3 regions of the Mesorhizobium sp. P2_A12 genome follow, and region 1 is predicted to be linked to each of the others. Evidence: predicted binding sites of a transcription regulator. Region 1 holds the regulator's gene; each other region holds the start of a gene.
What was found. The regulator PhoB, encoded in region 1, activates phosphate uptake and scavenging genes when phosphate is short. The targets are predictions, from matches to a motif close to TGTCATNNANCTGTCAT.

Region 1 (4,127 bases):
GTCCTTCGCCTGCGCGACCGACACCAGCGTCAGCGACATGGCGACACCCGCCAGGATGGCGGCTGTGAATTTTTTCATAATATCCTCCCTGCGCCGCGTATGGCGCGACCAAACTGACCCGTAGGCCGGCACAGAGGCTCTATTTTTTCGAGCCTCGAAAAAATAGTGATCCAACGCCCGAACGCTGTCAACATCGATTCTGATGGATTTTGACGTCTCTCCGAGTTTTTTTCGAGCTCCGGAATAAATAATGACATGATGGTGGGGTTCTGCCAGAATTTGGCTTCGCGCATGTCGCCCCAAAAGTCCGCAGCGGTTTCGGGGCAACGACACGCGCAGAAGCAAGTGCCTGAAGCGTCGCGCATTCAGGCTTCGCTGATGGCCTTCGGGAGGCACGAAAGGCTGCGGCGACCGGGAGGATGTGAAAAAACATGTCGGTCGGAATCCGCCACGACGATCTGCGCCGCCGCAACCGGGCGATGGTGATTGCGGCCGTGCGCCGCGCCGGACAGCCGTCCCGCACCGAGATCGCCGCGACCACGGGCCTCAGCCATTCGACCATATCGGCGATCTCCTCCGACCTCATCGGCGAAGGCATCCTGACTGAGAGCAAGCCGAGCGAGGCCGGCTCGCTCAAACGCGGCCGGCCGCAGGTCGGCCTCGGCCTCAATCCGGAAGCGGCGGCGGTGATGACCGTGGTGCTGTCACTGAACTTCCTCTCGGTCGCCGTCATCGACTATGCCGGCCAGGTGATCGCCGAGGAACAGCGCCGGCTGGACACGCTGACCATGTCGCGCGACGCGCTGGTCGGTGAATGCGTTGCCATCGTACGGCGTCGTCTTGAAGACCCCGACCTCGACGTCCGCAGTGTCGCCCGCATCGCGCTGGCGATCCAGGGCATCACCGACACGCGTGCCCGCGCCATGCTGTGGTCACCGATCACGCCGCACACCGACATCGCCTTCGCCGACATACTCGAGGACGAGTTCGGCATCCCCGCCACCATGGAGAACGACTGCAACATGATGGCGATCGCGTTGCGCTGGCGCGACCCCGATCGCTACCGCGACGACTTCATCGCCATCCTGCTGTCGCACGGCATCGGCATGGGCCTGGTGTTGAAGGGCGAGTTGTTCACTGGCACCCATTCCTCGGGCGGCGAGTTCGGCCATATGATCCATCGGCCGCACGGCGCGCTGTGCCGCTGTGGGCGGCGGGGCTGCGTCGAGGCCTATGCCGGCAACTATGCCATCTGGCGGAACGCAAGGCAGATGAGCGAGGACGCGGAACCGGTGGCCGATGTCAGTGACGCCGACATGCGCGCGCTGGCGACCGCGGCCCGCGAGAGGGATGGACCCGAGCGCGAGGCCTATCGCAAGGCCGGCGAGGCACTCGGCTACGGTCTCGGCAGCCTGTTCGCGCTGATCGATCCGGCGCCCGTCGCCATGGTCGGTGTCAGCGCCGCCGCCTTCGACCTGATCGAGCCGGCATTGCGCGAGGCGATTGCGCAGACCGCCGGCGGCCAGCATTCGCAATCGATTTCCTTCGACACCGAACCGAACGAACTGCCACTGATCCGCGAAGGCTGCGCCACGCGGGCGCTGACCTTCGTAGACCAGGAGATTTTCGCGCCGGGCACGCAGGCGAGATCCGGCCTCGGCGGCAAGAACGTTGCGTGAATAACGCGCCTGGATGTGTTGAGATTCAGGTTAGGCCGAGTCGAGAATGGCGGGTTCCGAGAACCGGAACGGAGCGGACATTTGATCCGTGAGTACCGGAAGCGCAGGAAACTGCCGTTCACAGGCCGGCATCACCTGAATATCAGCATATCCCTAATCTTCCCGGATTGCGTAGCCCGCCCCACGAATGGTGCGGATGACATCGGGCATGCGGCCATTGTTGACCGCCTTGCGCAGCCGACCGACATGCACGTCGACCGTGCGTTCGTCGATGTAGATCGTCTCGCCCCAGACATTGTCGAGCAGCTGGCTGCGCGAGAACACACGGCCGGGATGGCGCATCATGAATTCGAGCAGGCGGAATTCGGTCGGTCCGAGCCGAATCTCGCTCTTCTTGCGATAAACCCTGTGCGATTCACGATCGAGCACGATGTCGCCGACCTTGAGCACGCTGGACAGCACTTCCGGCTTGGCGCGGCGCAGCAGCGCCTTGACCCTGGCCATGAACTCCGGCGTCGAGAACGGCTTGACCAGATAATCGTCGGCGCCTGTCGAGAGGCCGCGCACACGATCGCTTTCCTCGCCACGCGCGGTCAGCATGATGATCGGCAGCCGCTCGGTCTCGGGACGCATCCTTAGCCGGCGGCAGAGTTCGATTCCGGAAACCGCCGGCACCATCCAGTCCAGCACCAGAAGGTCGGGGACGTTCTCCTGCAGCCGGATCTCGGCCTCGTCGCCGCGCGTCACCACCTCGACCTGGTAGCCCTCGGACTCCAGATTGTAGCGGAGCAGCACACCCAGCGGCTCCTCATCCTCCACCACCATGATGCGTGGCGCGATCATCGACTGGTCACCCCTGCCGTCATGCCGCCGGCGCGGACATTGCCGTCTCGTCCTGCTTCGGACGATTGGCGGGCAGCTGCGTACCGGTCAAAACATAATATGCATTTTCCGCGATGTTGGTGACGTGATCGCCGATGCGTTCGAGGTTCTTGGCGCAGAACAACAGATGCGTGCAGGCGGTGATGTTGCGCGGGTCTTCCATCATGTAGGTCAGCAGTTCGCGGAACACGGAGGTGTATTTGACGTCGATGCGCTCGTCGTCGGCGCGCAGCTTCGCCAGCGCCGCCGCGTCGCGCGCCGTATATTCCTCGATGACGCCCTGCACCTGGATCAGCACCAGCTGCGCCATTGCGTCGATGGAGTGCGACAGGTCGCGCGGGGTGACACTGAGGCCGACGGTGCCGACGCGCTTGGCGATGTTCTTGGCAAGGTCGCCAATACGCTCGAGGTCGCCGGCCATGCGGATCGAACCGACGACGTGGCGCAGATCGTCGGCCATCGGCTGACGCTTGGCGATCAGTGTGATGGCGCGGTCGTCGAGTTCACGCTGGCGCGCGTCCATGATCGCATCGTCGGAGACGACGCGCTGCGCCAGGGCGTTGTCGGAATTCAACAGCGCCTTGGTGGCGCCGCCGACCATCGAGCCGGCGAGGTCGCCCATGTCGCGGATCAGCCTGCTGATCTGTCCGAGATCCTCGTCGAAAGAAGCGACTGTGTGTTCGCCCATGATCTTAGTCCTCGTATGCCTGAGCTCAGCCGAAGCGGCCGGTGATGTAGTCCTGCGTGCGCTTCTCGCGGGGCGACGTGAAGATCTTCTCGGTGCGGTCGAACTCGACCAGTTCGCCCAGATACATGAAGGCCGTCTGCTTCGACACGCGCGCCGCCTGCTGCATGTTGTGGGTGACGATGACGATCGTGTAGTCGGCTTGCAACTCGTCGATCAGCTCTTCGATCTTGGCGGTCGACAGCGGGTCAAGCGCCGAAGCCGGCTCGTCGAGCAGGATGACTTCCGGCTTCACCGCCACGGTGCGGGCGATGCAGAGTCGCTGCTGCTGGCCGCCGGAGAGGCTGAGGCCGCTTGCGTTGAGCTTGTCCTTGACTTCGGTCCACAGTGCGGCGCGCTTCAGCGCCTGCTCGACACGGCCGTCCATCTCTGACTTGCTGATCTTCTCATAGAGCCTGACGCCGAAAGCGATGTTTTCATAGATCGACATCGGGAACGGAGTCGGCTTCTGGAACACCATGCCGATCTTGGTCCGCAGCAGGTTGAGGTCCTGCGAGCGATCGAGAACGTTCTGGCCGTCGAGCAGCACCTGGCCCTCGGCGGTCTGCTTGGGATAGAGCTCGTAGATGCGGTTGAAGACGCGCAGCAGCGTCGACTTCCCGCAGCCCGAAGGTCCGATGAAGGCGGTGACGCTGCGCTCGGGCAGCGACAGCGTGATGTCCTTCAGTGCCTTGCTCTGGCCGTAGTAGAAGTTGAGGTTCTTGACCTCGATCTTGGCCTTGCCGGCAATTGCCTCGGCGGCGATCGTCATGTCTGGAGACAACATCTGGCTCATTTGTCCTCTCTGCGTCCGGTCAGGCTGCGAGCAAAGATGCTGAGCG
Region 2 (4,127 bases), on a different contig from region 1:
TGGGTGGCGCGGGAAGGGGCTGTCACGGAAAGGGTCATGATCGGACAAACAGAAAGGGCGGTGCTTTCAACACCGCCCTTCTGATTTCGCCGTTAGCCGCCGATGGCTGCCTTACGGGCTTCGACGATGACGTTGTAGAAGTCCGCCTTCACCGGAACGTAGCCGGTGAAATCGCCGCCTTCGACGCCCTCGAAGCAAGCCTTGTCCTTGGCCGGAAGGGCTGTGAAGAACGCGGTCAGCTTGGCGGTCATCTCGTCGCCGAGCGCCGTGCGCACGACCAGCGGGCCGTTCGGGATCAGGCCCGAGCGCCAGACTTCGACGAAGTCGTTGGGGTCGACGGCGCCCTTGGCGACTTCCTTGTGGAAGGTGCCGGAGGTGTAGCCGTTCTTGAAATCGCCGATGCCCGAGGAATCGTCCACCGCGACGTCGACCTTGCCGTCACGCACGGCCAGGACGTTGTTCTCGTGGCCGCCATTGAACTGCGTCGAAGCGAAGAAGGTCTCGTTCGAAGCGCCGGTGTCCTTCGGAATCTGGGTCAGCGGGATCAGATAGCCGGAGGTCGAATCCGGGTCGGCGTAGCCGAGCTTCTTGCCCTTGGCCGACTTGATGTCGATGATGCCGGAAGACTTCAGCGCCAGGCCGATCGAATAATAGCCGGTGGCGCCGTCGGTCTGCTGGGTGGTGAGGATCGGGGTGACCGCCTTCGGGTCCTTGAGAGCGACGCTGGCATAGCCGGAAGCGCCGAGTTCGGCGAAGTCGAGGGTGCCGCCGAGCAGGCCCTGGATGACGCCGTCATAGTCGGCGGCGGGGAACAGCGAGACCTTCTCGAAGCCGAATTCGGCCTTCAGATGGTCGGCCAGGCACTGGTAGTTGCGCAGCCGGTCGGTTTCGTTCTCGCCGCCAAGGATGCCGACGCGGAATTCCTTCATATCGGCGGCGTGGGCCATGCTGGTCGCCATGGCGAGCACCGAAACGGCGCTAAATACCATCTTCCTGAACATTGGATATCTCTCCTGTGGGTTCCGGCCCCGCGCCGGTAGCGTTGGTTATTCTGACAGGTGCCCTTGACGCGGGCTGGCGATCCAGGTCGCTCTTTCTTGACCCATGATCTTTCCCGAAAACCGGTTTCCACTTTTCGGGATCATGGACTCAATATCCCGGGAATGCGGGCTCGAGCGGTCCGGCGGATGCGGTGATCTTTTGCTTGTAGGCGATGCTGGTCGAGGTGATGGCCTCGGAGATTTCGCCGCCATTGCTGTCGGCGCCATAAACGAGACGGACGGCCTCGCGGTTGAGCTCTTCCGGCGGACCGTCGAAGACGACCTTGCCGGCGGCCATGCCGATGATGCGGTTGCAGTAGGCGCGGGCAGTGTCCAGCGTGTGCAGATTGGTGACGACGGTGATGCCTTCGCGCAGATTGATGTCCTGCAGCGAATCCATCACCACCTTGGCGTTGAGCGGGTCGAGCGAAGCGATCGGTTCGTCGGCGAGGATCACCTTGGGCTGCTGCATCATGGCGCGGGCAATGGCGACGCGCTGTTGTTGGCCGCCCGACAACGTGCCGGCAGGCTGCATCGCGGTGCGGGCGATGTCGAGCCGCTCGAGTGCGGCGACCGCCTCGGCGCACTCGGCGCGGGAAAACATACCGAGCAGGTTCGACATAGTCGAACGGTGGTTCAGCTTGCCGAGCAGCACATTGGTCAGCACGTCGAGGCGCGGCACCAAGTTGAACTGCTGGAAGATCATGGCACAGTCGCGCTGCCAGCGCCGCAGCGGCGAACCGCGCAATTGGGAGACCTCGGCGCCGTCAAAAAAAATCGATCCCTGGCTGGGATCGATGAGACGATTGATCATGCGCAGAAGGGTTGATTTGCCGGCGCCCGAACGACCGATAATGCCAACCATCTGGCCCTGCGGGATTGAGATGTTGATATCGCTGACGGCTGTGTTCTTGCCAAATCGTCGGGTGACGCCGCGGATTTCGAGCGTGGCTGACATGGTCGTTTCCAGTCCAGTCGCAGTTGAAGGGTCTGTTAACCCTTGGCTAGCGCAGCGCCATGAACCTGCGGTGTCGGATTGATGTCAGTTTTGTTACTGCCCACAGGCACGGTGTCAGGCGCCTGTAGCCGTCGATCAGCCGAGTACCTGCAACTCCTCGAAATGCTCCATGTCCCTGAAGCTGCAGAAGGCGGGCGCCTTGATCTCGATCACCGGAGCCTGCCGCGCGAAAAGCGCGAGGCAATCATCGAACAGTTGCTGCCATGCGGCCGCCCTGTCGTCCGCAAGACGCTGGATCTGATAGGCGAAGGTGATGTGGAAGACGTAGTTGTCATGGTCGAGATGCCTGTAGCCGAACGGCACCGCCAAGGCATCGCGCCAGTCGGCCATGATGCGCACGTCCTCGTCGGTCGCACCGGCAACGGTGAGGCCGGTCGGTACAATTTCGACCACCTTGATGTTGAACGGGCCGAAGCCCTTGAAACCCTTCAGCCGCTCCAGGTAGAGGCGGGTCATCGCGTCGATGCTGGTGTCGAGCGGCACGTCATGTGGCCAGTAGGGCAACCGGCGGCGATATTCGATGATGCCCTGGAACAGCGTCATGTGCAGGCTTGAGACGGGGGTGAAGGCCAGCCGGTCGGCATCGGGCATCGCCAGCATCCGGTCGCGCACCGCAAGCACCACGGCCTCGGAGGGCGAACCGCTGACGAGATGGCTGACGACCGTGTTGCCGGGCTCGATCAGGAAATTGCCCGACATGTCGTAGCGCGTGCCGAGATGAACGGGTGGCTTCGGATTGGAGCCGGCAAAGAATCCGGCGAGCGAGGGTCTGACAGAAACAAGCATTGCGATCTCCAGGGCAGATGGCGTCCTGCCCCGGCGATGTGTCAGGGATATGAAACAGGCTCACCCATGACAATGATGTGATGGCCTATCCGCCATATTTTTCCAGAAAGGCTTCGGCCGACAGTTCCCGGAAATCAGCTAGTGCTGTCCGCAGCTTGGCATGGTCCCAGTCCCACCAGGCGAGCGCCTGGTAGCGTTCGGCAGTGCGGCGGTCGAAGCGCTCACGGATCGGTCTGGCCGGCACGCCGCCGACGATGGTGTAGGGCGCGACATCCTTCGAGACGACCGCGCCGGCGCCGACCGCGGCACCATCGCCGACGGTGACGCCGGGCAGGATGGTCGAGCCGTGGCCGAGCCACGTGTCGTGGCCGATGGTGACCCGCTTGGCGCGGCGCTGGGCGAAGAATTCACTCTCGTGCTCTGCGTCGTCCCAATAGTCGGAAGCGCGGTAGGTGAAGTGGTGCAGCGTCGGCCGCCATGTCGGGTGGTTGGTGGCGTTGATGCGCACGCTGGCGGCAATGTTGGAAAATTTGCCGATCGTCGCGCACCAGACGGCGCAGTCCTGCATCATGTAGGAATAGTCGCCGAGGATGCTCTCGGAAACTCGGCTGCCGTCGGCGATCTCGGTCCAGCGGCCAAGCGTCGAGTTCTGCACGTCCGCCGTCGGGTGGATCAGCGGCGTCTCCGACAGTTTTTTCGTCATGCGGCGATTTTTCCGGGCGCGAAAGCGGTGACGTCGATGATGCGGTCGGCGACCGCCTCGCGCACGTCGTGGTCGTGGAAGATGCCGAGCAGAGCGACGCCAACCGCCTTCTTGGCGGCGATGAGTTCAATCACCACGTCGCGGTTCCTGGCATCGAGGGAGGCGGTCGGTTCGTCGAGCAGCAGGATCGGATGCTCGGTGATGAAGCCACGCGCGATGTTGACGCGCTGCTGCTCGCCGCCGGAGAAGGTTGCCGGCGGCAACGCCCAGAGTTTTTCCGGCAGATTGAGCTGCGCCAGCAAGGCGCGAGCCTTGCCGCGCGCGCTCTCGCGGTCTTCGCCACGCTCGACCAGCGGTTCGGCGACGACATCCAGCACCGAGACGCGCGGCACGGTGCGCAGGAACTGGCTGACATAGCCGATCGTTTGCCGGCGTATGGCAAGCACGGTGCGCGGACTGGCGGTGGCGAGATCGATCAGCCCGTCATCGTGCTTGACGATGATCTGGCCCTCGTCGACGGCGTAGTTGCCGTAGAGCATCTTCAGGATCGAGCTCTTGCCGGCGCCGGACGGGCCGCCGA
Region 3 (4,127 bases), on a different contig from region 1:
CCATGAAAAACAACGATGAGCGCGCGCCGCTCGACCCGACCGATATCGCCATTGTCGAAGCCATGCAGGAAAACGGCCGCATCGGCATGTCCGAGCTTGGCCGCCGGGTCGGCCTGTCGCAGCCGGCGACCTCCGAGCGGGTGAAACGGCTGGAGGAGCGCGGCATCATAGCCGGTTACACCGCGGTGATCGATCCCGTCGCACTTGGCCTTGGCATGATGGCGATCATCCGGGTGCGCACCACGCATGAGCACATCCGGCCCTGCCTGAAGCAGTTCGCCGAGATGCCGCAGATCACCGAGGTGCACCGGCTGACCGGCGAGGATTGCTTCATCCTGAAAGTGGTCGTTCCCTCGCCGGCGCAGCTTGAAACCATCGTCGACGCGGTGGCCCGCCACGGCGCTGTCACCACGGCGCTGGTGCTGCGCAGCGAGGCGCCAAAGCCGATCGGCCGCGACCTGATCCGGAGATCAGGCGGCTAGAGCAATGAGATCGCGCCGCACCGAGGTCCTGAGCTGCCCTAGCGGCTGAGATCGAGAGCCGCGCTCAAATCGCCCATCGGCGGCTGGTCGTTGTTGCGCAGCGCCTTGTCGCGGGCGACGATGCCGGGCAGAACCGGCAAATCGTAGCGCGCAGTGATGAAGCGCAGGATCGACGTCGTGTCGTATTGGGTGTGGTCGACCGTGCCCATCTTCGCATACGGCGAGATGATGAAGGCCGGGATGCGGTTGCCCGGCCCCCAGCGGTCGGCCTTCGGTGGCGCGACATGGTCCCAGAACCCGCCATTCTCGTCATAGGTGACGACCACCAGCATATGGCTCCATTGCGGGCTTTTCTCCAGGTGCGAGACGACGTCGGCGAGATGCTGGTCGCCGCTCGCCACATCGGCGTAGCCGCCATGCTCGTTGAGATTGCCTTGCGGCTTGTAGAAACTCACCGCCGGCAGCTTGCCGTCGTCGATCGCCTTGATGAATTCGGCCCCGTCGAGGCCGCCATCCCTAAGATGTTCGGCCCGCGCGGCCGTGCCGGGCGCGTAAGCCGCGAAATAGTTGAATGGCTGGTGATGGAACTGGAAGTTCGGCACCGGCGTCGCGTTCTTGCCGTCGAGCGCTGCCTGCCAGGCGCCGGAGTACCAGGCCCAGCTGACGCCCTTCAGCGACAACAGGTCGCCGATGGTGATGTCGTGCTGCGGCGGCAGCGTGGTCGGCTGCGCCGGATCGGCAAGTGCCTTGTCGCCGCCTTCGGCCGGCTTGTTGGCGCTCGGCTGGTAAGGCGGCTGCATTGTATTGACGGCGTAAAAGTCTGGGGTGATGGCGCCGTCATTGACGAATTTCGGCGCGCCGCCGAGCGCCGAGGCCGGCGAATTGTCGGCAACCTTCAGCGTCGTGCCATCGGCCTCGACCACGGCGATCTGCCCCTTGACCGGGCTGGTGTCGGCGTTGGGATAGACCGGCACGCAGGCGCAGGCGAGCATGATGTGGTTGAGGAAGGAGCCGCCGAAGGCGCCCTGGAAGAAATTGTCGGCCAAAACGTATTTCTTCGCCACCGCCCACATCGGCAGCACCGAGCCGTCATAATGGCCCATCACCAGGCCGCCGGAATCGGCCCAAGCGACGAACTTGTCGTTCTTCCCGCCGTCGATCTGCATCTGCTCCTGATAGAAGCGGTGCCAGAGGTCGCGCGTGATGACGGAGGTCTTCTCGTTGAAGCCGCTGGCGTCGTCGATGGCGAAGCTGGCATTGCTGAGATGCGCCGACTGCGCCTCGGTCACCGGCGGCGTTACCCCTTTGGCGGTCAGGCCGCCCCAGGCCGGCGGCAGTTCGGTCAGCGGCTTGCCGTCGCGGTCGAGCTGGCGCACCTGGCCGGCCGAAAGGTTGGCCAGGCCGTTGGCGCCGGGGAAGCCGCCATAGAGATTATCGAAGCTGCGGTTTTCGGCATAGATGACGACGACCGTGTCGATCTTGTCATAGCCGGGAGGGGCGGCGATGGCTGTAGCCGGAATCGAGGCCAGCGCCGTGCCGGTCAGGCAAAGCGAGGTGAAAAGCGTGAACCGCGTCATGGGAGGTCCTCATGGCTAGGGTGATGGCTAGAGGGCAGTGCATGGCTCGGGGCGACGAGCCATGGCTGCAGACGCTAGGTCGATGCCTTGTCACCTTTGTGACATTTATCGCCCATCCGAACACGGTTGCGTGAGCGGGTGGACCGGTCATCAATCCGTTGCAGTGCGGACCTAATTCCGGAACAAACCGGGCTGAACCTTATGACGGCAAGACGATGGAAAGGCCTGATGACCGCGGCCGCCGCGGCATCGATGTTTGGCCTCGCCACGATCCTGCCCGGCAACGCCGTCAGCGCCGGAAGCGGCAGCGTCCACCCCGGACCGATGTCGCGCGCGGATGCCTTCGCGCGGGCGCAAGCGCTGACAGCGCTTGGCCGCAAGATGTTCTTCGACCCGTCGCTGTCGGCTTCAGGCAAACAATCCTGCTCGTCCTGCCATGATCCGCACCATGCCTTCGGCCCGATCTCGGCCGCACCGGTCGAGATGGGCGGGCCGAAGCTGAACCAGCCCGGATTGCGCGCCGTACCGTCGCTACGTTACCTCCAGGCGGTGCCCGCCTTCACCGAGCACTTCTACGATTCCGAGGATGAAGGCGACGAAAGCGTCGACAACGGCTCGACCGGCGGCCTGACCTGGGACGGCCGCGCAGACCGTGGCCGCGACCAGGCCAAGATCCCGCTGCTGTCGCCATTCGAGATGGCCAACAAGGATGCCGCCGCCGTCACCGCCGGATTGCGCAGGTCGGCATATGCCGATGAATTCAGGGCAGCCTTCGGCGACACCGTGTTCGATCATCCAGACGACGCCTTCGACGCCGCCGCCGAGGCGCTCGGCACCTTTGAACAGAGCGCCGCCGACTTCTATCCCTACTCCAGCCGTTACGACGCCTTTCTCGCCGGCAAGGCGACGCTGTCGGCGCAGGAATTGCGCGGCCGCGCGCTGTTCGAGGGCGAGGCCAAGGGCAATTGCGCCAGCTGCCACCTGAGCGAACCCGCCAATGACGGCGAGCCGCCGCAGTTCACCGATTTCGGCCTGATCGCCGTCGCCGTACCGCGCAACCTGGCCATCCCGGCCAATGCCGACCCCGCCTATTTCGATCTCGGCCTCTGCGGGCCGCTGCGCACCGACTTCCATGGCCGGGCTGATTATTGCGGCCTGTTTCGCACGCCGACGCTGCGCAATGTCGCGCTCCGCAAAAGCTTCTTCCACAATGGCTATTTCCACACGCTGCGCGACGCGGTCGCCTTCTATGCCAGCCGCGACAGCGATCCAGGCCACTGGTATCCCAAGAATGCCGACGGTACGATCAGGAAAAATGACGATTTGCCAAAGGCTTATTGGGCCAACCTCAACCAGGACCCGCCCTTTGGCAAGAAGCCGGGCGACAAGCCGGCGCTGACCGACCCCGAAATCGACGACATCGTCGCCTTCCTGCAAACGCTGACCGATGCGGATCAGCAGGGCGGGGCTGTGCCGGCGAAATGATCCCCCCGGGCCTTGCGCAGGCCAGTCTCGCACCCGCAAAACAGGTTTCTGGATCTTGCCGGATTTGGTGTGCGGCGGCGCTGGGGCAGCAAGGACCGACATTTGCAATGGCGCTTCCTCATTAGCGCTTCCTAAACTGCTCTGGGGTATCCCTTACCAATTGATGGTGGGACGCCGATGAACGCATTCTGGCGAGCAGTCGGATTTGTTGTGATCCTTGTGACCGGCGCAGCGATGCTGGCGGCCTTGCATATCGACGCCCAGCGAAACTTCGCGCTTGCCAGGGAACGCTATATCGAGAACTCCCAGGCGGCAGCCAGGACAACCGCCAAGACCGTCGAAGACGCCTTGCGGGCCGTCTACGAGAATGTGCGCACGCTGAGCTATCTGCCAAGCGTCCGAAACCTCGACCGGCATGGCACCAACCTCGGCGACGAGGGCCGCGCGACAATCCAGCAGATCTACAACAACCTCGCCAACAACGTCTCCATTTCCGAAGTCTACTTCCTGCCGCTGGATTTCGACCCCGACCGCTTTGATGCCGTGACAGGAAAGCTCGAGGAGCCGATCCTCCAGTTCGACC

Region 2: the regulator PhoB is predicted to act here: its motif matches at 2,069-2,085, upstream of phnC (phosphonate ABC transporter ATP-binding protein).
Region 3: the regulator PhoB is predicted to act here: its motif matches at 2,148-2,164, upstream of AC1DZU_RS29800 (acid phosphatase).

What each region holds. Positions count from the first base shown of each region.
Region 1 covers NZ_JBFUCU010000004.1:530,724-534,850, reverse strand. Annotated here, with positions in the region: gene xylF (D-xylose ABC transporter substrate-binding protein) at 1-78, opposite strand, end outside; gene AC1DZU_RS12925 (ROK family protein) at 432-1,679, shown strand; gene phoB (phosphate regulon transcriptional regulator PhoB) at 1,833-2,522, opposite strand; gene phoU (phosphate signaling complex protein PhoU) at 2,542-3,249, opposite strand; gene pstB (phosphate ABC transporter ATP-binding protein PstB) at 3,275-4,081, opposite strand; gene pstA (phosphate ABC transporter permease PstA) at 4,078-4,127, opposite strand, start outside.
Region 2 covers NZ_JBFUCU010000005.1:38,075-42,201, forward strand. Annotated here, with positions in the region: gene phnE (phosphonate ABC transporter, permease protein PhnE) at 1-38, opposite strand, end outside; gene phnD (phosphonate ABC transporter substrate-binding protein) at 93-1,001, opposite strand; gene phnC (phosphonate ABC transporter ATP-binding protein) at 1,150-1,998, opposite strand; gene AC1DZU_RS14045 (DUF1868 domain-containing protein) at 2,134-2,844, opposite strand; gene AC1DZU_RS14050 (DapH/DapD/GlmU-related protein) at 2,930-3,547, opposite strand; gene phnL (phosphonate C-P lyase system protein PhnL) at 3,544-4,127, opposite strand, start outside.
Region 3 covers NZ_JBFUCU010000021.1:36,581-40,707, forward strand. Annotated here, with positions in the region: gene AC1DZU_RS29795 (Lrp/AsnC family transcriptional regulator) at 3-482, shown strand; gene AC1DZU_RS29800 (acid phosphatase) at 521-2,059, opposite strand; gene AC1DZU_RS29805 (cytochrome-c peroxidase) at 2,312-3,544, shown strand; gene AC1DZU_RS29810 (putative bifunctional diguanylate cyclase/phosphodiesterase) at 3,755-4,127, shown strand, end outside.